3 regions of the Staphylococcus sp. AC872 genome follow, and region 2 is predicted to be linked to each of the others. Evidence: riboswitches for the same ligand, from Rfam matches in the RefSeq annotation. Region 2 holds a riboswitch; each other region holds the start of a gene.
What was found. A riboswitch is a leader RNA that binds a small molecule or an ion and turns the genes downstream of it on or off. The one in region 2 is predicted to bind thiamine pyrophosphate.
Positions count from the first base shown of each region.

Region 1 (8,207 bases), on a different contig from region 2:
TAAACTGATGCACGTAATAACGCGCGTAATTGTGGTCTGAAAATATCAGGTTGAGCTAAGCAAAGACGAATCGCTCTGTATCCTAAGAATGGATTCATTTCGTCTGGTAAATCTAAATATGGTAATTCTTTGTCGCCACCGATATCCAATGTACGAACAACAACACGTTTACCATCCATAGTTTCTAATACTTTTTTGTATGCTTCAAATTGCTCTTCTTCAGTAGGTAATTGATCTCTACCCATGTATAAGAACTCAGTACGATATAAGCCAATACCTTGTGCACCATTTTCAATGACACCTGGTAAATCGTTTGGTGTACCAATATTAGCTGCTAACTCTGCGTGAACACCATCAACAGTTACTGTATCAGCATCACGTAATTTTTGTAATTCTTGTTTATCTTCAAAGAAACGTTCACGTTTATTTTGATAAGCGATAACTTCATCTTCTGTAGGATCGATGATAACATCACCAGTTAAACCATCAACAATAATCATATCACCTTGTTTAACTTCTTTAGTGATTGATTTAGTACCAACTACTGCTGCGATTTCTAATGAACGACTCATAATCGCAGAGTGACTTGTTCTACCGCCAATATTTGTAACAAACCCTTGAACGAATTCTTTATTTAACTGCGCAGTATCAGAAGGTGTTAAGTCATTACCAATAATAACAACACTTTCATCAATCATACTTGGGTTTGGTAATTCAACCCCAAGAATATGTGCTAACACACGTTTAGATACGTCTCTAATGTCTGCAGCACGTTCTTTCATGTATTCATTATCCATTGATTCAAATATAGTAATGAATTGAGTTGTAACCTCATTTAATGCTGTAGCTGCATTAACATGATCATTTTTAATTTTATCTTGAATTGGTTGAATTAATTCTGGATCATCTAAAACAAGTAAATGCGCATCAAAAATGGCAGCTTTATCAGCGCCTAATTGAACTTCTGCATTATTTCTTATTTTAGTTAATTCAATTTTAGATGCTTCGATAGCGTTATTGAATTTGCTAGTTTCACCTTCGACATCAGTAATTGTTTCACTGCTATCAAAAGATAAATCTGGCTCAACTATTAAGTAAGCTTTAGCAATTGCTACACCATCAGATGCAGCAATACCATTAATTAATTTAGACATATTACTTAGTTAAACCTTCTTTTGATAAGACATCACTGATAGATTCGATTGCATCTGCCTCATCGCTACCGTCAGCATAAATTGTAATTTCAGCATCTTTACCTACACCTAAACTCATAACACCCATGATTGATTTTAAGTTTACTTTTTTACCGTTATATTCTAATTGAATATCTGAATCAAATTTTGAAGCTGTTTGTACCAACATTGTAGCTGGGCGAGCGTGGATTCCTGTTTCGTCGATAATTACATATGATTTTTGTTCCATAATTTATTTCTCCTTCTATAAGTTAGAATCTTCAATATACTTACAATCTAACATAAATTTTTATACCTTAACTTTACCAAAACCAATAGTTAAATTCAATTTCTTTAAAACCGGTTTCAGTATATTTCTACAATTTTTTAACAAATTATATCCCTTAAAGTAACTCTTTGATGACTTTTTCACATTTTTCGATATGATCTTGACCTAATCTTTTCATAAAGTAATAACTAATTGATGCTGAAACTGCTTGTCCTACAAATGGGAACCATTTAGTTTGTTTAGCTGCAGTACGTTTTGCCACATCTCTAATCACTACTTTCATCAGTGCATTAGTTAATTTTTTACCAATAAACTGACTACCTTGAATAGCTGCAGCAGACATTATTCGTTCTCTAACGTCATCACTTAATGAATTGACTTGTTTATGATCTAGTCCATAAATTTTATTGACATCACTAATGATATCTCTCATTAATTTTATATCAACACCAAAGTCTAATCCAGGAATTGGTACTACACTCATTCCTGATGATAGTAAAGATTTCTTCTTAACGAGATTCTCTGCTTGTGCACGTCTTTGTTGTAACTCATTTTGAGTCACAGGTAAATTACTTTTTTCTTTGATTTCTTCAATATTTAATACTTTATTACCAACTGTATTTGTGACTCTGTTCGTCATTTTATTTCTTATGCTCATCTTATTCACACTCCCATGAATCTTATTTCAATAAGACTCTATACCCAGATTACAACTATTTAATGCTCAATATTAACAAAAATTGCTTTTAAATACTTTGAAGGTTTGTAATGTGGATGTGTTTTAAAGTCTTTAGGTAATCCCATCACCTCATTGATTTCATAATCCACTTCAGCTTCATCTAATGTTGTTTTGATAACATTTTTAAATGCCTTTAATGAAAACACGCTTGAATTTGTGCATAATAATAATGTACCTTTTGGTGATAATACTTCTAAAGCACCATTAATCAATTTGTCGTAATCTTTTTGTACTGAAAATGTTTTCTTTTTATTACGTGCAAAACTTGGTGGATCAATCACAATAGTGTCATATTGATGTCCGTGGCGTTTTGCATAATTATAATAATCAAATGTATCCATGACATAAATATATTGTGATTTTGGATCAATAGCATTAAGCCCAAAATTCTCTTCGGTTAATCCTCTAGAGCGATTAGCTAAATCTACACTAGTTGTTGATTTAGCCTTATTTGCAGATACTACTGAAAAAGCCCCTGTATAGCTAAACACATTTAAAAGATGACGCCCTTCTGAGAATTGATCACGTAATTTCTTTCTTACTTCTTTTTGATCAAGGAAAATACCTGTCATTAAGCCATCATCTAAATCCACATTATAAAAAGTGAAGTTTTCTTCGATGACGATTGGAAATGCTTGTTGTTCTCCCTCAACAAATCCACCTGTATATTCAGTATCTTTAAATCTCATTTTTTCGTAGATAGACTGATACTTAAAGACTGTTTTGATAGCTTCTAATATATGATATCTAAATTTGTAAATACCTTTTGAATACCATTGAATTAATAAATGCCCATCATAATTGTCGATCGTTAAACCACCGACACCATCACCTTCAGCATTGAACAATCTAAAAGCATTCGTACCATCTATATGATAGTAATATTCTCGTTCTTCTAAAGCTTTTTCAAATAATCGTTTAAAAAATGCAGTATTAATATCTTCAGATGGATCATAACTCAATACCCAACCTAAACCTTTGTGTTGTCTACCTACATAAGCAGTTGCTACATATTGTTCTTTCCCATCAACTAATTTGAATAAATCACCTTCTTTAAGATGATCTTGGGCATAAATATCTTCTTCATCAATTAAAGGATATTGATTGTGATATTTTGATTCTTTACCTCTATTTAAAGTTGCAATCTTCATTTATTACACTAACCTTTCTTTTATACGTTTAATTTCTTCAACCGTCACATTGCTATGTTGATTCGTAAATGCATTTTACATTATATATATTTACTAATTGAATGATTCATTTATTATTTTAACAAAGAATGCTACTTAGTCCTATTTTCTAACAAAAAAGAGTGAGCTTACAATTCGATCGATTAAAGAAGGAATTGTAACCCACCCTATAACACGTGTGATTTGTTTAGATTAATTTGTTTTTATATTCTTTTTATCATTCTTTTGGTTTATCTCTTAACTGTAATGAATAAGCAACAATCATTGCTAGTAACATAAGCAATAAAGTTGGTGTTATAAATACAGATAACAATAAACCGTGAACCATAATATTTATGAATTCAGTTAATAATTTAAAGAATAAGATACTTCCCATAAATAATTGTAAGAAGTAAAATTTACCTCTTAAGAAATAAGTAAGTGTTGTAGCAATATAAACAATGATAATGAATAAAAGTAATAATAATGTTACCCATTCAATCACATATTGCGTTTGTGATAATTCCCATTCTCCAGATAAGAACAATGCATTTCTGTTGTTAAATTCTAAGAATGTAAAGAAGAATATAACTAAACCACAGAAAATTTCAACATACATTGGTTTTATCCATTTTGGCTTTCTCATCCAATTTGGAATATCATCTTCTTGAATATCAACAATATTTTTTACTTTTTCTTTAAATTTATCCCTTTTAACTCTAATTCTTTCTAAATCAACACTTCTTCTTGTTTTACGTGCATATTCTGTTGTCTTATCTTGTAGTTGTTTTAAGTGAACTTTAGTTTGATTTGAGACATTACCTTTACTTGTTCTTGATAATTCAGGTTCTTCTTCGCCTAATTCTTGTTTAGTAAGCGGCAGAGCACGTCTTAAGAACAAGAAGTTCCAAATTGACATTTGTCCTAATAACCACATAATAATAAAGAATGTATTAACACTTAAAATATCAATAGATTCAATTTCATTAGCGTCAATACGACCATGCAATGCAATTTGAGTAATAAGATAACTGATACCATATGACACTATAATCCACATATAATGACTTTTTCGATTATCACTATTCAATTCATCTTTATATACAATGTATCCAATATGTATGATGAACGGAATAATAAATACGATACCAAAGAATCCATACACTTGCATCATAAGAACTAGAGTAATTAAGAAATACATTACCCCTATGACCAAGAAGAAAATTGAAATATCATAATCATACTTAATTGTTCTAAATAACGTATGACCTAGTAACATTACTAAGATACCAAATAATATAATGATTATGGCACTTACAATTGGGAAACCCCCGATAAATCTACTCATCACTTTAATTATTTCAGCGAAAAATGCGTTCAGGAATTCCCATATATTATACACATGTGTATTTACCTTCTTATCTCCATTTAACTGTTTAATAAGCGGTAAGTTAATTAATATAATGAGTCCTGTGAAAAGTGAAACGATACCGATGATATAACTAAATATGATCTCGGTGTGTTTCTTAAGAAAAGACATACTATTCACCTCAAAAGTTATTATATATGAAGAACTTATTCTTGTCTTTAATAAATCACTAAATACGTCTATAGACCTAGAAAAGTTTATTATTAGCATAACTGGGTAAAAGGTGTATGTAAACAATAAAACACAATTAGGGGTGGATTTATTATGAGTAATGAAGAATTTGCAAAAAAATCAGCTGAAAAAGCCAAAGAAGCAGAAGAGAAACTAAAAGAACAAAAAGAAGAAAAAACAAATGATACAGAACAAACTAAAAAAGATATTGATGATGCGTTAAATTAATATCTACTTGCTAGTTAAATCATAATAAGAATTCAATTTTCTATAAAAACTACGTGCCTAGGGTGTTTTTGATATCCTAGGTACTTTTTATGTTTACAAGCAATATACGTCTATTTCACTTAATTTTTATGATTCTTTATTCCATATCCCTTTCTAAAATTCCTACTCACTTCCAATTATTTTGCATAAAATCAAAATATTATTTTATGAAATATTTTATTAACTTGACAATCCACATGAAAAATCATACATTAAAGACAAATTAAAAATAATAAACGCACTAGGGGTGTTTTGAACTGAGATGAGGTTAACCCTCAAACCCTTTGAACCTGATCTAGCTAGATACTAGCGTAGGAAAGTGTAATTAACAAAGATTATAATCGTATGTTGAATCATATTCTTATGTTTTACGCACAACTTTCCTAGAGATGGTTGTGCGTTTTTTTAGGAGGATGTTTTTATGTCAAAAGGTTTAAAGCTTTCTGAGATATTAGTGACAGTACTTATCTCTGTAATTTTTGCCATTATTTATAACTTATGGTGGTTATTTTATAATGTTGCACAAGTCGCTGGTTTACACCTTGAGCAATTAACCTATGGAGTATGGTTTATGGCAGCGATTGTTTGTTATTTAATTATTCCTAAGCCAGGTATCGCCTTACTTGCTGAGTTTGCTGCAGGTGCCGGTGAAACAATTGTGATGGGTAAATTTGATATACCTACGATTATCTATGCCCTTCTACAAGGTTTAGCATGTGAGATTGTCTTTGCTATTTTCAAATACCAGTCTCGTTCAGTCATGGTAGCTATGCTTGCTGGACTAGTGACTGCACTTGTATCATTCCCAGTCGACTATTTCTATGGTTATTTAAATGAAGTTGCTGGATGGAACTTAATTTTATTCATTGTTTTCCGTGCGATTAGTGGTATTATCATTGCTGGTTTATTATCTTATTTATTGGTTAAAGCATTGGATCAAACTGGTGTAACTAAAGTATTCAGACCCGCTTCTAAAGATGATTACGATACATTATAAGGGGACTTAAAAGTGTTAAAAGTTACAAATTTACGTTTGAAATATCCAAATGGACATCGAAAAATTTTTGATAATCTAAATCTAGAAATTAAAGAAAAAGAAAAAGTACTTTTACTAGGACCATCTGGTTCTGGAAAAAGTACGCTTTTAAATGTATTAAGTGGCATTGTACCCAATTTAATAGAATTACCTATGAAGTATGATGAATTGCAAATTAAAGAGCATAATGGCGTGATCTTTCAAGATCCGGATTCACAATTTTGTATGCCTAAAGTTTATGAAGAACTTGCCTTTGTTTTAGAGAACAGACAAGTACCAAGACAAGATATGGATGAAGCCATTAACCAAGCATTAGCATCAGTGAATTTAAATGTAACCGAAAATACACAAATCAATCAATTAAGTGGTGGTATGAAACAAAAATTAGCTATCGTCGAAACAATATTACAACAGGCAGATACACTATTTTTAGATGAACCCACTGCAATGTTGGATGTTAATGCTACATCTGATTTATGGCAACGCTTGATTAAGCTTTGGAAAGATCAAACAGTACTCATTGTCGAACATAAGGTCGAACATATTTGGCAACATGTTGATAGAGTTTTATTAATGAACTATGAAGGACAAATCATTGCTGATGATACGCCAAATCATATTTTAAAGCATTATGAACATTTACTAAGTGAATACGGCGTATGGCATCCAAATGCATGGCATTATGCACCTGAACCTAAACATATGGCACCATCGTCTATAGAGCCATTATTTAAATTTGAACATGGTGCCATCATTCGTAATAAGAAAGATTTGTTTAAAGTGGATCAATTAGCTATTCATTCAGGAGAGTGGATTACGATAACTGGTCAAAATGGAACTGGTAAAACCTCATTATTAGAATCCATATTACAATTAATCAAATATAAAGGCGTAATGACATTTCAAGGTCAGGAATTGCGTAAAATTAAAGATGCTGCAAAGCACATGTATCTAGTGTATCAGAATCCAGAACTTCAATTTATCACTAACTCTGTTTATGATGAAATATTGATTCATTTTAACCATTTAGATTCATCTAGTGCAGAATCTAAAACCCTCGACTTATTAGATTTACTAGACTTAACCAATGTTAAAAATCAACATCCTTACGAATTATCAATGGGTCAAAAACGTAGGTTAAGTGTAGCAACGGCATTAAGTTCAAATGCAGATATCATCCTATTAGATGAACCAACATTTGGTTTGGATAGCCACAATACATTTCAATTAATAAAACTATTTCAAGAGAGAGTATCTAAGGGACAAAGTATCATTATGGTTACACATGACCCAGAGATTATTAAACGCTATCCAACACGTCAATGGATAATTGAAAACCAATATTTAACAGAAATCAAAGGTGATCAACATGTTTGAACATTGGAAAATTAGACACACCTTTATGGATGACGTCAATATTATCACTAAACTCGTTTTAGGCGTTTTACTATTTTTCTTTATTATTTTTATTCATAATTTTGACTTTATGATTTACATCGTTTGTCTCATGTTTATCTTTTTACTTATGTTTAACGGAACGCAATTTAAAATTACTGGTGCTTTTATACTAGCAACCACGTTCTTTGCTCTATTGTCATCACTATTCATGATTTTATATGGTGATGGTGACCATATTTTATTTAAATTTGGCATCATTCAAATTAGTACGGAAAGTATCGTCAGAGGTATTCACCTTTCTCTTCGTACAATTACAGTGTCGATGTTTGGTATTCTTATAGCATTAACGTCACAAGTGGTCATGATATTTTATAGTCTAATGCAACACTTAAAAGTAAAACCTAAAGTTGCCTATGCCTTTATGGCCGCAATTAGAATGATACCATTAATCATTAGTTCTTTAATTCAATTACGTCGTTCTTTAAAAATGAGATATCAAATGATAGATAAATCAAATTATAGAGGATTCAAAAGACT
Region 1 covers NZ_CEEDKW010000002.1:473,126-481,332, forward strand. Annotated here, with positions in the region: gene ptsP (phosphoenolpyruvate--protein phosphotransferase) at 1-1,154, opposite strand, end outside; gene ACZ267_RS05275 (phosphocarrier protein HPr) at 1,156-1,422, opposite strand; gene ACZ267_RS05280 (DUF697 domain-containing protein) at 1,577-2,119, opposite strand; gene ACZ267_RS05285 (class I SAM-dependent rRNA methyltransferase) at 2,179-3,351, opposite strand; gene auxA (lipoteichoic acid stability factor AuxA) at 3,608-4,909, opposite strand; gene graF (glycopeptide resistance-associated protein GraF) at 5,063-5,197, shown strand; TPP riboswitch at 5,470-5,571, shown strand; gene ACZ267_RS05300 (ECF transporter S component) at 5,658-6,233, shown strand; gene ACZ267_RS05305 (ABC transporter ATP-binding protein) at 6,246-7,649, shown strand; gene ACZ267_RS05310 (energy-coupling factor transporter transmembrane component T family protein) at 7,642-8,207, shown strand, end outside.
Region 1: it holds a riboswitch for thiamine pyrophosphate, as region 2 does, so the genes downstream of both, ACZ267_RS05300 (ECF transporter S component) here and ACZ267_RS01710 (thiamine phosphate synthase) in region 2, are expected to answer to the same signal.

Region 2 (8,207 bases):
TCTATAATATAATTATGCACCTAGTAAAATTAAAAAAGCAATAAATGAGTTTGACCCATGATCTTAACGACCTGTCTATCCTCATTTATTGCTCGTATTTGATATTTACAAATTATTTAACTGATTGATGTTCATCTATGACTAATGGTTGATCAGGTTTAACAAAGAACCACATGATAATCGCTAATACTGCTGGAATAATTAATAATTGGAACGTCATACTCCAACCAAGTTGTTCAACAAAGGCACCAGCTAAGAATGGACTCGTTAAGGCACCAATATTCCCCCATAAGTTCATCCAACCAGATACTGTTCCAGAGAAGTTACGACCTAAGTCTGTCGCTGCGGCCCAACTCATACCCATAGACATACCAACGCCACCTAAGCCAAGAGATAACCAGAATATAGTGACATATAAGTTTTCAGTATATACTGCAAAAAAGATTGATATTGAGAAGACGACAAATCCTAAAATCGCAATGACGCCACGTGCGACGAAACGAGATTTACCAGTATTTAAAATCTTATCTGAAATAGCACCACCAGATAAAATCAAGAAGAACATTAATAACCATGGTAATGAACTAATTGACATATCATTGAAATCAACATGGTATTGTTCTGTTAAATATGTTGGTAACCAAATTAAGAATAATGTAATGACAAATTGTACTACAAAGTACTGAATCGCAATCGCATAAAAACTAAAGTGAGTTAAGAAACGTTTCCAAGGTGGTAGTGATTTATCAGTTTCAACAATGTCTCTATGATCAGTAATAAATTGCTTTTCAGCTTCATTGACCATTTTATGTTGTTCCGGCAAGTCTTTAGCGATAATTGCCCATAGAACTGCCATCACAATACCAATCGCACCAAAAATATAAAAGACTGCTTGCCAATTAAATGCGTTAACAATCGCGATGGTTACAATCGGTGCTAACACAGGGCCGAAATATGAACCTGCTAATAACGCACTTGATGCTCTTCCTTTTTCATTTTTAGCAAACCAAAATGAATTGAACACTGCATTAGATGGATACATAGGCGCCTCTCCCACACCAAATAAAAATCTAACAAAATATAATAAACCATGATGCTTAATCATACCTGTGAGAATTGTAAAAGCACTCCACCATACTAAAGCTATTGTAATCATTTTACGTGGTCCAAATTTCTCTGCTAACATCCCTGACGGTACTTGCATTAAAGCGTAACCTAATGAGAAAAATGACGCTAATAAACCAAATTGTGTTTTTGTTAAATATAAATCTTCCATCATTGGTACAGCAATATATGAAATATTAGATCTATCCATATAAGCTATAACACCAATAAGAAAGAATGCAATCGCAAAAAACCAACGAACGTTACTTCTTTTTTTATTCATTTCTTTTCCTACTTCCCATAATGATATGTTGTTTCTATGTGTTGTCGTTAAGTTTCAGAAATTCCTAATGATGACTGTTTAACTTCTAATCACACATCTTTTCATTTCTTGTAGCGCTACAATTTTTATTATAATAGCACAAAATGGAAACGGTTACAATATAAAATTTAGAAAATATTCACAATTTATTCAATAAAAATTAACAATACTTACATTTAATTTTCAATATTTAAATAAGCTATTCATGTTCATTTGCGTTTTCGTCTAAATTGGTTGTTTCTTTCTTGCCTTTATTCCAAAAAAAAGCTAAATAAAGATAGTTGTCATGTTTGATACCGTCAATAAAAAATAGTAAACTGTATGTAAATTGAAAGCGCTATTCCATTCATACAATTTAATAATAAACCCACTGGAAGTGCCTTTGTTTAAGGCTGAGAGTAAAGATGTGACTTTATAATTCCTAGAACCTGATCCAGTTTGTACTGGCGTAGGGAAGTGGCATAGCTATGAATTTAAAGTACTCATTAGCAATTTAACGCTATTTCCCTACTATGTGGAAATAGCGTTTTTTGTTGAGGTGATGTATATATTTATTGCGATAACTTTTTATAAAGAATTGTCACAGAAAGATTTAAGGCATTTTTTGACTATAGAGCCGGCCATTGATGGCTTACTCTTTAGAACACCTATGTCTGCTTTTGAGTTACAACGTTTTATTGCACAGCTCATTGAAGCTGGATTTCCCAAAGATAAAATAATCATTCATAGTCATTTTAAATTACTTAAAGCTTTAAATTTACAATGTATTCATTTTAAAGAAAATGACGAAGAAGCATTTTTAATCAAACAACAACATCCAGAGTTAGTTGTCGGTATGTCAACGCATAATATTGAAATGGTTAAGCAATGTCATGAGTGGCAATTAGATTATGTCTTTTTCGGTCACATATTCCCTACATCGTCGCATCCAGATGAACATCCACGAACAATTCAAGAGATTCATGACGTACTCGAGATTGATATTCCTATTTATGCTATAGGCGGAATTTCCCCGTCCACCATTTCTCAATTACCTACAGCATTTGATGGTCTATGTTCAATTTCATTTTTCATGACCTCTACCGTTAGCGAAATTAACTCTTTAAAAAGGAAGTGGCACGCTCATGCATGATGTTCTTATTATCGGTTCTGGTGTGATAGGTATGTCGATAGCTCGACAACTTAGTCAATCACATTTAGATATTGCTATTGTAGACCGAGATATACCAGGTATGCATGCCTCTTATAAAGCCGGTGGCATGTTAGGCGCTCAAAATGAGTTCACAACTGATAGTGAATTATTTCAATTAGCAGTAGCGTCTAGGTCATTATTCCCAGAATTAAGTGATGCCCTCTATCATGAAACTGGTATTGATATTGAATTTCAACAGTCTGGATTAATTAAAATGGCATCATCAACCAAAGACGTAAAGTGGTTAACTCAACAATATGCCTTTCTTAAATCAAAAGACCCAAGCGTCGAGTTACTCTCAGATGATGAACTATTTAACCTGTCAAATGGTCATGTCGAACCAACTGACTTAGCCATATATATTCCAAAGGACGGTCAAATCAATGCCAATCACTATACTAAAGCTTTATTACAATCAATAATTCAGCGCGATGTTCATCGTTATTATCAAACAGAAGTAAAACACATTCATCACAACAATGGTTTTTACACAGTTACAACAAATAATGGTGATATCCACGCTAAAAAAGTAATTGTGGCAGGTGGTGCTTGGTCTACTCAGCTATTAAAAGATTACGCTATACCAAGACAAGTGATTGGTGTTAAAGGTGAGGTATTATTAGTTGAACAACCTTCACTTAAATTAAATCATACTGTGTTCATGACGAATGGTTGCTATATCGTTCCAAAGGAAAAACATCGCTACTTAATTGGAGCGACAAGTGAATTCAATAATTACAGTGTTGGTAATAGTGACCTAGGTATTTCATGGCTACTCAATCATGCTCAACAACGTATACCTGGACTATCGAATGGCCATATTCTAAAACAATGGTCAGGCATAAGACCTTATACAGAACATGAATTACCTATCATGGATCAAATCGATGACGGCTTGTTTATCATCACTGGTCATTATCGTAACGGTATACTGTTATCGCCTAAAATCGGTCAAGATATTGCCAACTGGCTATTATCCGGAATTAAACCAGTAAGCTATTCAGCATTTAGTTTATCAAGGAGTGAGCAAAATGAAGTGCATCATTAACGGAGATTTATTTACCTTTGAACAAGAAGATTCGATTACAAGCATATTAGAATCATTAGAATTAGACCCACAACGTGTCGTAGTTGAGCATAACCAATCTTTAATTAAGCAAGATGATTTTGACAATCAAATAGTCAGAGAAGATGATCGTTTAGAATTATTAGAATTTGTAGGAGGCGGATAAAATGTTAAAAATAGGTCAATTAGAATTGAAATCTCGTTTATTATTAGGTACTGGTAAATTCGAGGATGAACAAACTCAATCTGAAGCAATTAAAGCAGCTGAAACAAACGTATTAACATTTGCAGTAAGACGTATGAATTTATATGATAAAAATCTTCCAAACCCACTAGCTAATGTGAACTTAAAAGATTTCATTACATTTCCTAACACTGCAGGTGCTAAAACTGCTGATGAAGCCATCCGTATCGCAGAAATTGCAAATCACGCTGGTGTATGCGACATGATTAAAGTTGAAGTCATTGGTGATGATGAAACCTTATTACCTGACCCGTTTGAAACGTATGAAGCTTGTAAAGTGCTATTAGAAAAAGGGTATATCGTCTGTCCTTATATCTCTAATGATCTTGTATTAGCTAAAAAGTTAGAAGCCCTAGGTGTCCATGCGGTGATGCCATTAGCATCACCTATTGGTACAGGTAGGGGTATTAATAATCCACTTAATTTAAGTTATATTATTCAAAATGCTAACGTCCCTGTCATTGTAGATGCCGGTATTGGTTCTCCTAAGGATGCCTGTCAAGCAATGGAATTGGGTGCTGATGCAATATTATTAAATACTGCTATCTCTGCAGCTAAAGATCCTGTCAAAATGGCCGAAGCAATGAAGTTAGGTATTCAAGCCGGAAGATTGTCATATGAAGCTGGTCGTATTCCCGTAAAATATACAGCACAAGCATCAAGTCCTACAGAAGGCTTAGGCTTCTTATAATGTCACGTTATGAAAGACAAACACGCTTTCAACCTTTTGGCGAAACAGGACAAGCTCAATTAGAACAAACCAAAATCATGGTACTTGGTGCTGGTGCATTAGGCAGTCATATAATAGACCAATTAGCACGCATGGGTGCTCATCATTTAGCCATCGTTGATATGGATATTGTAGAATTATCCAATTTACATCGACAAACTTTGTATGATGAGCAAGATGCACAACTTATGACATCTAAAGTTGAGGCACTTAAACAGAAAATCCATACTATTAATCAACAAGTACATTTAAAGACCTATCATCAAGAGTTGTTATCTACAAATATCGAAGACATCATTAAAGACTTTCAACCAGACATTATTTTAGATGGTATGGACCATTTTAAAATACGTTATTTGATTAATGAAGTCTGTCATAAATTAAATATTCCTTGGATTTATGGTGCAGCTGTCGGTAGCAAAGGCACCGTTTATGGTATTGATTTTACTGGACCATGCCTTAAATGTTTATTACAGCAAATTCCTCAAACTGGTGAAAGTTGTGCTATCAATGGGGTCTTGCCACCTATCGTTTCGATTGTAGCGAGTTACGAAGTGGCTGAAGCTATACGTTATATTAGTGGATATGGGTTTTCCCAACAATTAATCACATTAGATGCATTTAACATTCAACATCAATCATTACATATACGTCAATTAAAGGATGATCAATGTCCAGTATGTCATTTCCAACAATATGACGTATTAAATAATAAACAGAATCATACAATCGAACCATTGTGTGGAGATACAGTCAGATTTAGATTGCCTGCCCATAGTTTCGATTATGCATCAGATTTCCCAGGACATATGATTAAATCCACACCATTTGCTAAATTAATCCAACACAAGGATTTGGCATTCACACTATTCAAAGATGGCCGTATGAATGTACACGGTATTACAGAAGAGACAGATGTTCATGCACTTTATCATCAACTCTTAAAAGCAATAAAATGATAAACTGACTCCCCTTTTACAAGCATTTACGTATTATTTTTATTATAATGGTTTTACCAAACTATATTACTTAAGTAATATGCTTCAATGCATAAAGGAGTCTATTCATATAAATGGAACAAATTATTACGAATTTTATTAGTCAGTGGGGATACACGGCTATCTTCATTCTCATCTTGTTAGAGAATGTATTACCTGTAGTCCCTTCCGAAATTATTTTAACCTTTGCAGGTTTACTGTCAGTTAAATCTCATTTATCCATTTGGACATTATTAATCATTGCGACGATCGCGTCATTTATCGGATTATTAATTCTATATTATATTTGCCGTCTTATTTCAGAAGAAAAGCTATATCGTTTTGTCGATCGTCATGGTAAATGGATGAAATTAAAAAGTAGCGATTTAAAACGTGCTAATGACTGGTTTAAACGCTACGGTGCATGGGCAGTCTTACTTTGCCGCTTCATACCGGTATTACGTGTATTAATTACTATCCCTGCAGGTATTAACCGTATGAATATTGTGAAGTTCACATCACTTTCACTTCTTGGTACAACAATTTGGAACTTCGCATTAATTTTACTAGGTCGTCTTTTAAGTGATAGCTTTGGCGCCTTAATGAATGGTATCCATACGTATTCTAGAATTATGTATGTCATTATCATCATTGCCGTTATTTACTTCGTCATCAGATACTTTGTCAAACGTAAACGCGTAAAATAATGAATTAAAGCTATCCCAAGCCAACATTGTGCACTCACTTTGTTGGCTTTTTTGTGTTCTCCTCTTTTTAATTCACAAAGCTTATTTTTTACAAGTTTAATCACATCTATTAGAAATGGGTGTTATTGCTATTTCTCATTGTTTGAAATGATAACGATATTTCTAAATTTAAAAATATCTTTTCAATTAATGCTTTGCTATTGAAAATTGTTAAATTTTTATTGATAATCAAATGTAAGCGCATTAATAATTGCAATAACTGGCTTTGAACGGAATTAAAAAATAGGAGTGACAAGACATGACACATATTACTGAAAATGAACTAAAGAAAAAATACTTAGACTTACTATCTCAACGATTTGATAGTGCTGAAAAGTTAGCAACTGAAATCATTAATTTAGAGTCAATCCTAGAACTTCCAAAAGGTACTGAACACTTTGTAAGTGATTTACACGGTGAATATGAATCATTCCAACACGTTTTAAGAAATGGCTCTGGTAATGTAAGAGCTAAAATTAATGATATATTTGGCGAAACGCTTAGTGAAAAAGAAATTAATGATTTAGCCGCCCTTGTCTACTATCCAGAAGATAAACTAAAACTTGTTAAAAACCAATTCAATGCCAAAGGGCAACTTAACATTTGGTATATTACAACCATCGAACGTTTAGTTGAATTAATCAAATATTGTTCTTCTAAATATACACGTTCTAAACTTCGCAAAGCTTTACCAGAACAATTCGTCTATATTATTGAAGAATTACTTTATAAAAATAATGAATATCAAAATAAAAAGACGTATTATGAAACATTAGTCAATCAAGTCATCGAGTTAGAACAATCAGATGATTTAATCATTGGTCTCTCTTACACAGTACAACGCCTCGTTGTCGATCATTTACATGTTGTTGGTGATATTTATGATCGTGGTCCTAAACCCGATAAAATCATGGATACATTAATCAATTATCACTCTGTAGATATTCAATGGGGAAACCATGATGTGCTATGGATTGGTGCTTATGCTGGCTCTAAAGTATGCCTTGCTAATTTACTTAGAATCTGTGCGCGTTACGACAACTTAGATATTATTGAAGATGCATATGGCATCAACTTAAGACCGTTACTCACTTTAGCTGAGAAATATTATAGTGGCGATAACCCTGCTTTCAAACCTAAGAAGCGTCCAGATAAAGAAGCAAGTTTGACACAACGTGAAGAACATCAAATTACTAAGATCCATCAAGCCATTGCGATGATTCAATTCAAACTTGAAATGCCAATCATTAAACGTCGACCTTCATTTGAAATGGAAGAACGTTTGGTGCTAGAAAAAATCGATTTTGACAACAATGAAATCACTGTTTACGGTAAAACATATCCATTGAAAGATACATGTTTCCAAACGATTGATCGCCAACATCCTGAAGTCTTACTGGAAGAAGAACAAGAAGTCATCGACAAATTACTATTATCATTCCAACAATCTGAGAAATTACGTCGTCACATGTCATTCTTAATGCGAGAAGGTAAATTATATTTACCATACAATGGCAATTTACTTATACATGGTTGTATCCCTGTAGATGAAAATGGTGAAATGGAATCATTTGAAATTGACGGGGAAATGCATAGTGGACGTGAGCTATTAGATGTCTTTGAATATCATGTAAGAAAAGCTTTCGATGACAAAGAAGTCACTGATGATTTATCAACAGATTTAGTGTGGTATCTATGGACGGGTAAATATTCTTCATTATTTGGTAAACGAGCTATGACAACATTTGAACGTTACTTTATTGAAGATAAAGCATCTCACAAAGAAGTAAAAAATCCATACTACTATCTTCGTGAAGATGTAGATA
Region 2 covers NZ_CEEDKW010000001.1:336,472-344,678, forward strand. Annotated here, with positions in the region: gene ACZ267_RS01705 (MFS transporter) at 113-1,387, opposite strand; TPP riboswitch at 1,789-1,898, shown strand; gene ACZ267_RS01710 (thiamine phosphate synthase) at 1,968-2,558, shown strand; gene thiO (glycine oxidase ThiO) at 2,551-3,666, shown strand; gene thiS (sulfur carrier protein ThiS) at 3,650-3,850, shown strand; gene ACZ267_RS01725 (thiazole synthase) at 3,852-4,619, shown strand; gene ACZ267_RS01730 (HesA/MoeB/ThiF family protein) at 4,619-5,617, shown strand; gene uptA (undecaprenyl phosphate transporter UptA) at 5,731-6,342, shown strand; gene ACZ267_RS01740 (fructose-1,6-bisphosphatase) at 6,641-8,207, shown strand, end outside.

Region 3 (8,207 bases), on a different contig from region 2:
ACAGCTGAAAACGTACAACCTGTACCGTGTGTATGTTTAGTATCAAATCGTTCATCTTCAAATGTGTAAACGCCATCTTTTGTAAATAAAAAATCTTTAGCATTATTTAAGTCAGCAGAATGTCCACCCTTAATGACTACACCCTTGCTTCCAATTTCATTGATAAATATATCTCCTGCTTTTCGAATATTTTCTTCAGTATCAATCTTTATTCCAGTGATTTCTTCCGCTTCTGGAATATTAGGCGTAACAACATCAGCTAGTGGCAATAATGTACTTTGCAACTTTTGTTTGGTTTGATCATCCATCAACGAATCCCCACTTTTGGCTAACATGACAGGATCAATCACGTATGGAATTGTAGGATAATCTTCTAAATAATTTTTGATTAATTGCATCGTCTCCTCTGTAGCAATCATTCCTGTTTTAATTGCATGAGGAAGTTCATCATTAAATACACTATCCAATTGCTCTTTAACCCATGATGTCTCTAAATTATGAATATGGTCTACCCCCATTGTATTCTGAGCAACAATACCTGTTATAGCTGCCATTCCATAAACACCACAAGAATGGAATGACTTCAAATCAGCCATTACACCAGCACCGCCAGTTGGATCAGTACCTGCAATAGTTAAAGCAATTTTAGGTTTATTCATCTTTGTCACCTCTAAAATTCCATTTTTCATCTACGTAGGCCATATTGAAAAAGTTTCTTTCATGAATAGTACTTTGTAAGAAATTCTCCTTAATCTCTTCTTTTTCTTCTGAAGTACAATTCTCTGTTAAACGATCCATTAATTCATCAAATAAATTTACTAATGCATCCATTTCTGTACTATAAAATTCAAACCAATTAGACGTAATTGAATCTTTATTAAGTTGATTGTCCTTTATCGCTCTTTTACCAATTACCGCATATACATATGGACATGGTGCCATTGCTGCAATCGTATATGCAGCATTTTCATGTGCATAGGCATTATAGTACATATGCTTAATATAATGATCACCACTTGGTGGCCATACCTTTTCTTTAACAATCTCATGATAAGGTTCATTGATAAATGAAGCTAAAATTTCATGTGCCTCTACTTCACCTTCTAATAAAAATTCAATCTGTTCAACTAAAAATTTAACATCATCCATATTAGGCACTTTAGGAATTAATAGTGCATATAGATTAGCAAATTCTTTTAAATAAGATGCATCTGCACGTAAATATTGTCTCACCGCTTGTTTAGATAATTCACCATGTAATAAATCTTGAATGAAACCATCATTATAGATATCTTCAATAATAGGTTCTGCTGCCATTCTTAAATCTTTAGAAAAACTCATAAAATTGCCTCCTTGAAATAAAAAAACTACTTTCCAAACGTGGAAAGTAGCAAAATTAAGGCACGACCTCATACCGTTAATATGTTACACTACTTTCCTCCGTTGGTACTAACCAAATCAGGTTTTAAGGGTCTGAATTAAATTCATCTCAGCCTTCATAGGCGCCCCTAGTAGTTCTTTTTTTAATCATTTTCAATTATTACAATAGCAAATGTAACATATAAATTCAATTATTAAAAAATGTATATCAATATATCTTTTGATATACATATAACTAAATCTAACTTTTCACAAATAAAAAACACCCTATCTAAAGATAGGATGTTTAGTGAAATCTATATTATGCAGTAACCCATTGGCTTGGGCCAGCTGTATCATATAATTTTTGTGCTGCAGTGTCTTGAACATGTTCAGGAGCGCTAGAAGCTGGTTGACCTTTGTACTCAGATGGAGCTACTGAATCCCATGTAGATTGTAAGAATTGATACTTACCTGAAGCACCTGTTGATGGGTTTGTAGCGTGGATGTCGCCACCTGATTCACGTTGTGCGATTTGTTTTAAGTGATCATTAACATTTACTGATGAACCACTTGAAGCTTCATTTGAGCTTGATTCATTGTTTGAAGTAGTAGCTTCTTGTTGTGGTTGTTGAGTTTGCTCTGTTTGTGGAGCAGAAACTTGCTCAGGTTGAGCAGAGTTTGATTGTTGTTGGTTGCTAACTTCTTCTGCTGAAGTTTGGTTAGTTGATGCTGAAGCTTGTTCACTTACATCTTGTTGTGGTTGAGCTTGAGTATTTGAAGCTTCACTTGATTGACCAGATTGGTGGAAATCCCATGAGAAGTTTGAACCATCTGATTCAAAATGATAAGTGAAACCATTATAATCGAATGTATAGTTATAAGCGCCTTCTTGGATAGGGCTTTCGTTTAATGATTGATCATTTGATTGTGCTTTTTGAGCTAATTCAGCTTCATTGATATTTGCTTCACTTGCGTGTGCGTCGTGTCCAGCGTTACCTGCTACAACGCCTAATCCTACTGCTAATGATGATGCGATAATTGTCTTTTTCATTATTAAAAAATCCTCCTAAAAGTGATTTGTTTTCTTTAACTAATTTACAAATACAACTTTAACATCTATAAATACACTGCAGGTTACAGCCAAATAAAAAAGGAAGCCTTTTTTTTACGTCCTAATTACATCGTAAATTGGTGTAAATTTAAATTATAAGTCTTTTGAAAACTGCCATGACAGTTTATAAAGGTTATATACTTGTGATATGTATGTAATACAAATGAAATCTATCAGATAATTCTGACGTAAAAGTGCCTATTTTTAAGTAATATATGGTACAAAAACGACCTTTTTATTTTATTAAATTTTAAAAAGGTCGCTTGAGTATAATTGAAAGATGATAATTTATATTAAGATAGGATAAAAGTATAAATAATTGGGAGTTGTTGAATAATTAATGGCTATCTAACCTATATGAAAGCATTCATTTTGTGCTTCATTAAATTCGTTAGAGAGGATATTGGATTCTTTTGTCTTAGAGGACATAAATTTAATTGTTTCTACATATACTTCAGTTACAAAATGTGTCTGATTATCTTTTTCATACTTACGAGATCGCATTTGACCTGTAATACCCACTAAAGAACCCTGTGATGTATACATTTCGATATTCGTAGCTGTTTTACCAAAAGCTTTACAATATAGGTAATCGCATGCGATTTCATTGTTCTGATCTTTATAATTTCTTTCCGTAGCAACGCAAAATGTTGCTACTTTACTACCTTCCTCCTTTTCAAAAATTTGGGCATCCTTTGTAAGTCTGCCAACTAAAACTATTTTATTTAACATGTGTCACCTCCTCTTAAGTAATATAATAATCACATCTATTAATACCGTCAAAATGCTAATTTTTCGAAATATATAGCTATTTCCCCTTCATTTTTGATATATTTAAAGAAAATAATCAATATTTAAATCGGTTGATTAAAAATAAATCACTTTTTGTAAATATATAAATAAATGGGATGTGGACTTAATGAAGACATTTAAAGCTGTACGTTTTCAAATTGTAAGCGAGAATGGCGGTGTAACTGAATATGAACTAGAAGACGGCGTGATTATCAATAAAGAAGGTAGTGGTACAGGATGGCTTTTAGAAATTGTCATTTCTAATGAACACTATCACACATTTAAGGAGTATAAAGACAATGAACAATTGTTAGATATACGTGTTGTCATAACAAGACCTGCCAACGATCCTGCATTATTTGATGCCACTGTAAAAAGTGTAACTCAGTTTGAAAAAACAATGTCTATAGTATTCGAATGCCATATTTATACTCTTAGACAAGTCTATGCAGAAAGTTTATTAGAAGAATTAGTTAATGATGGACTAACTGGTGAAGAATTAAAGAAAACATTCAATCGTATGATGCAATCTAAACCTAAACTTAAAGATGAAAAATTCGAAAGATAAATTCAAAAGGGGTTGACTCTAAAACGGTTAATGGTTATATAAAAAGGTGTTTGATTTTGTGATAACCACATCATTCTAATGCTATCATTAAGAAGTTTCTCTATTTTACGACCAGAGAAAACAGGTTGCGTATAAGCATATAGAAGAATTTTTAACATCATTTTTGGATGATATGATGTAGCACCTCGATGGTGATTGAATTCATCGAATTCATTATCTGGGATTGTTTCAACAATTTCATTCACATATCGAGCAATCATTTGTAGGAATAAGAATTGAAGTTTCCATTGGTTGTGTAAGTTGAGACATGTTATAAACTTTATACATAAGGCACCTCGTTGATTTAGTTTATTGATATTTATTAAATTATACGAAAGGGCCTTTTTTTTTAAAGTATTTTAATGTAAAATAACATGTTAATACGTAGTATTGTTGACGAGACTCCTGAGGGAGCAGTGCCAGTCGAAGACCGAGGCTGAGACGGCACCCTAGGAAAGCGAAGTCATACAATACGAAGTATTGAATATAAAAAGAAGCACAAAGATGATTTTCAATTTCAAATCATCTTTGTGCTATTATTTTTGTGATTTATGTCCCAGGCTCTTTGTTTTACTTAGCATCTTGAATTGCAAAAGTTAATTCACAACTACATGCTAGTTGACCATCTACTGTAGCTTTAGCAGTACCTTTTCCAATAGGTCCTTTTATTTTTGTAATTTCTACTTCTAGCATAAGTGTATCACCAGGTGTTACCTGTCTTTTAAAACGACACTTATCTATACCTGCAAAAAGCGCAATTTTACCTTTATTTTCTTCACTATTTAACATAGCTACTGCACCCGTTTGCGCCAACGCTTCTGTAATTAATACACCAGGCATTACAGCATAATCTGGAAAATGCCCTTGGAAGAATGGTTCGTTACCTGAAACTTGTTTTAATCCCACACAACGCTTACCTTCTTCGTATTCTACAACTCTATCTATCAGTAAAAATGGTTGTCTGTGTGGTATGATTTGTTTGATTTGATTATAATCGAAAATTGTTTCCATGATGTTTAACCCTCCATGTTTGACCAAAAGTTAATGCTTCAAATTAATCATTAATACGTTCGATATTAGCGCCTAATGATTTTAATTTGCCATGTAAATCTACATAACCTCTATCTAAATGTTTTAATTCAGTAACTTGAGTTGTACCTTCAGCAACTAAACCAGCTAAAATAAGTGCTGCTGCTGCTCTTAAATCAGTTGCTTTTACTTGTGCACCTTGTAAATCACTCTTACCTTCAATCTTAGCGCTTCTACCTTCAACATCAATATTTGCATTCATTCTACGGAATTCTGCAACATGCATAAATCTATTTTCAAAGACTGTTTCTGTAATAACTTTATGACCATTGGCTGTTAATAATAATGCCATCATTTGAGATTGCATATCTGTAGGGAACCCAGGGTGTGGTAATGTTTTTACATCTACAGGTTTTAAATCTCCTTCAGCAGATACACGAATGCCATCTTCTTGATAATCTAATTTAACGCCCATTTCTTCAAGTTTATAAACTAAGCTAGACATATGCTCTTTGATTGCACCACGAACAAATATATCTCCACGTGTTATCGCACCTGCAATAAGTAAAGTACCTGCTTCAATTCTATCTGGAATAATTGAATGCTCTACACCTGTTAAATATTCAACACCATGGATTGTAATAGTGTCTGTACCAGCACCTGTAATTTTTCCGCCCATTTCATTTATATAATTAGCTAAATCAACAATTTCAGGTTCTTTAGCAGCATTTTCTAATACTGTTTTTCCTGATGCTAATGATGCAGCCATAATTAAGTTTTGAGTCCCGCCAACGCTTGGGAAGTCTAAATGTATTGAAGCACCTTTTAAACCATCTTTTGCATTTGCATAAATATTTCCATTTTCTAAATGTATTTCAGCTCCTAATGCCTCAAAACCTTTGATATGTTGTTCAATAGGACGACTTCCAATCGCACAACCACCTGGTAATGCAACTATCGCATGTCCTAAACGTGCTAATAAAGGTCCCATAACTAAAATACTTGCACGCATTTTACTTACATATTCATATGGGGCCTCTTCATTTAATGTTTTAGTAGCATCTACTACCACTGCATTTTCATCTTTTTTATATGTAACATCTGCATTTAATGTTGATAATACATTATTAATTGTTTCTACGTCACTTAATGCAGGTACATTAACTAATTTGCTTGTACCTTTAGAAGCTAAGAGTGAAGCTGTTAACACAGGTAAAACTGCATTTTTAGCACCTTCTACTTTGACTTCTCCTTTTAATTGGTTACCACCATTAATTACTATTTTATCCATCTTAAATCCTCCACTTAAATCTCCTAGTTATTTACATTTCCCTACTATATAAAATTTATTATTCATTATTATATTATATCCGTTTTTCAATATGAAAAAACTAAAAACGCACTATTTCATTATATATTTTAATTGAGTGGAAAACTGTAATAAGTCAATTATGAAATTACTCACACTCGTTCCCAACATTATAGCTATAAATATCATACAAATTTGAACTTGTGTAGCATAACCTTTTTTAAAAAATTGATCGAGGCGAATTGAATTCAATGCCCAATAAGCTATGCAAATACATATCACATGTAATATCAAATGTATAATTGCAAACTGTCCAAGATAATCCATAGTTAACTCCTTAGAATTGATTACTGTATAACATTGTACATGAAAAAAGTTAATAATGATACTACAATTAACTGTAAACAAAGGAAGATTTATATGTATATTAAAAGGCTTGGAAACACCATATCTGGTTTATTTCCAAGCCTTTTATCATTTATTTAAGTTCAGCCACACGTAAACGGTTATTTGCTCGTTCTAACGCTCTTTTGGCTCTATTAATGTCACTATTATCATCATCATTATCTAAATGCGATTCTGCTCTTGATTTAGCTAATTTAGCTCTTTCAACATCAATTTCAGTAGCAGTTTCAGCTGTTTGGACAATAATTGATAGTTGATGTTGTCTAACTTCTACAAACCCATCACTAACTGCTATATATTCATTTCCATTATGAAAATTTACTTTGACATAGCCAGTCTTTAATGCAGAAACGGTTGGAATGTGTCCATTCATCACACCCATTTCGCCAGCTGTAGTTTGTAAAACAGCTAGTTCTACATCATCTCGTTCATAGACAGAACCATTAGGAGTGACAATATTTAGGCTTAATGTATTCATTATCCATACCTCCTAATTATTAGACTTCAACACCCATGTCTTTAGCTTTCGCAATTACATCTTGCATGCTACCTACTAAGCGGAATGCATCTTCCGGAATATGATCATATTTACCTTCTAAGATATCTTTAAAGTCCGCTACAGTTGTTTTAACAGGAACATAAGATCCTTTTTGACCAGTGAACTGTTCAGCCACGTGGAAGTTTTGTGATAAGAAGAATTGAATTCTACGTGCACGTTCTACAGTTTGTCTATCTTCTTCAGATAATTCATCCATACCAAGAATTGCAATGATATCTTGTAATTCTCTATATTTTTGTAATGTAGATTGAACTCCACGAGCTACTTCATAATGTTCTTGACCAACAATTGATGGTTCTAAAGCTCTAGAAGTTGATGCTAATGGATCAACAGCTGGATAAATACCCATTTCAGTTAACTTACGCTCTAAGTTTGTAGTTGAGTCTAAGTGAGCGAAGGCAGTTGCTGGCGCTGGGTCAGTGTAGTCATCGGCAGGTACGAAAACTGCTTGAATAGATGTTACAGAACCTTTATTTGTAGATGTAATTCGTTCTTGTAATTGACCCATTTCAGTTGCTAATGTTGGTTGGTAACCAACGGCTGAAGGCATACGACCAAGTAATGCAGAAACTTCAGAACCAGCTTGTGTAAATCTGAAAATATTATCGATGAATAAAAGTACGTCTTGTCCTTGTTCATCACGGAAGTATTCAGCCATAGTTAAACCAGATAAAGCTACACGCATACGTGCGCCAGGTGGTTCATTCATTTGTCCAAATACCATCGCTGTTTTCTTAATTACACCACTATCACTCATTTCATAGTATAAATCATTACCTTCACGAGTACGTTCACCTACACCCGCGAATACTGAAATACCACCATGTTCTTGTGCAATATTGTTAATTAATTCTTGGATTAAAACGGTTTTACCTACTCCGGCACCACCGAATAGTCCAACTTTACCACCTTTAATGTAAGGTGCTAATAAGTCTACTACTTTAATACCTGTTTCTAAGATTTCTACTTCAGTAGATAATTCATCGAAACCTGGTGATTGTCTATGGATTGGATCACGACGTACGGAATCATC
Region 3 covers NZ_CEEDKW010000007.1:23,074-31,280, forward strand. Annotated here, with positions in the region: gene thiD (bifunctional hydroxymethylpyrimidine kinase/phosphomethylpyrimidine kinase) at 1-659, opposite strand, end outside; gene tenA (thiaminase II) at 652-1,341, opposite strand; TPP riboswitch at 1,419-1,520, opposite strand; gene ACZ267_RS10515 (transglycosylase family protein) at 1,682-2,413, opposite strand; gene ACZ267_RS10520 (single-stranded DNA-binding protein) at 2,822-3,205, opposite strand; gene ACZ267_RS10525 (YwpF-like family protein) at 3,393-3,833, shown strand; partial or broken gene ACZ267_RS10530 (transposase) at 3,842-4,160, opposite strand; gene fabZ (3-hydroxyacyl-ACP dehydratase FabZ) at 4,443-4,883, opposite strand; gene murA (UDP-N-acetylglucosamine 1-carboxyvinyltransferase) at 4,927-6,192, opposite strand; gene ACZ267_RS10545 (DUF1146 family protein) at 6,304-6,537, opposite strand; gene ACZ267_RS10550 (F0F1 ATP synthase subunit epsilon) at 6,689-7,093, opposite strand; gene atpD (F0F1 ATP synthase subunit beta) at 7,113-8,207, opposite strand, start outside.
Region 3: it holds a riboswitch for thiamine pyrophosphate, as region 2 does, so the genes downstream of both, tenA (thiaminase II) here and ACZ267_RS01710 (thiamine phosphate synthase) in region 2, are expected to answer to the same signal.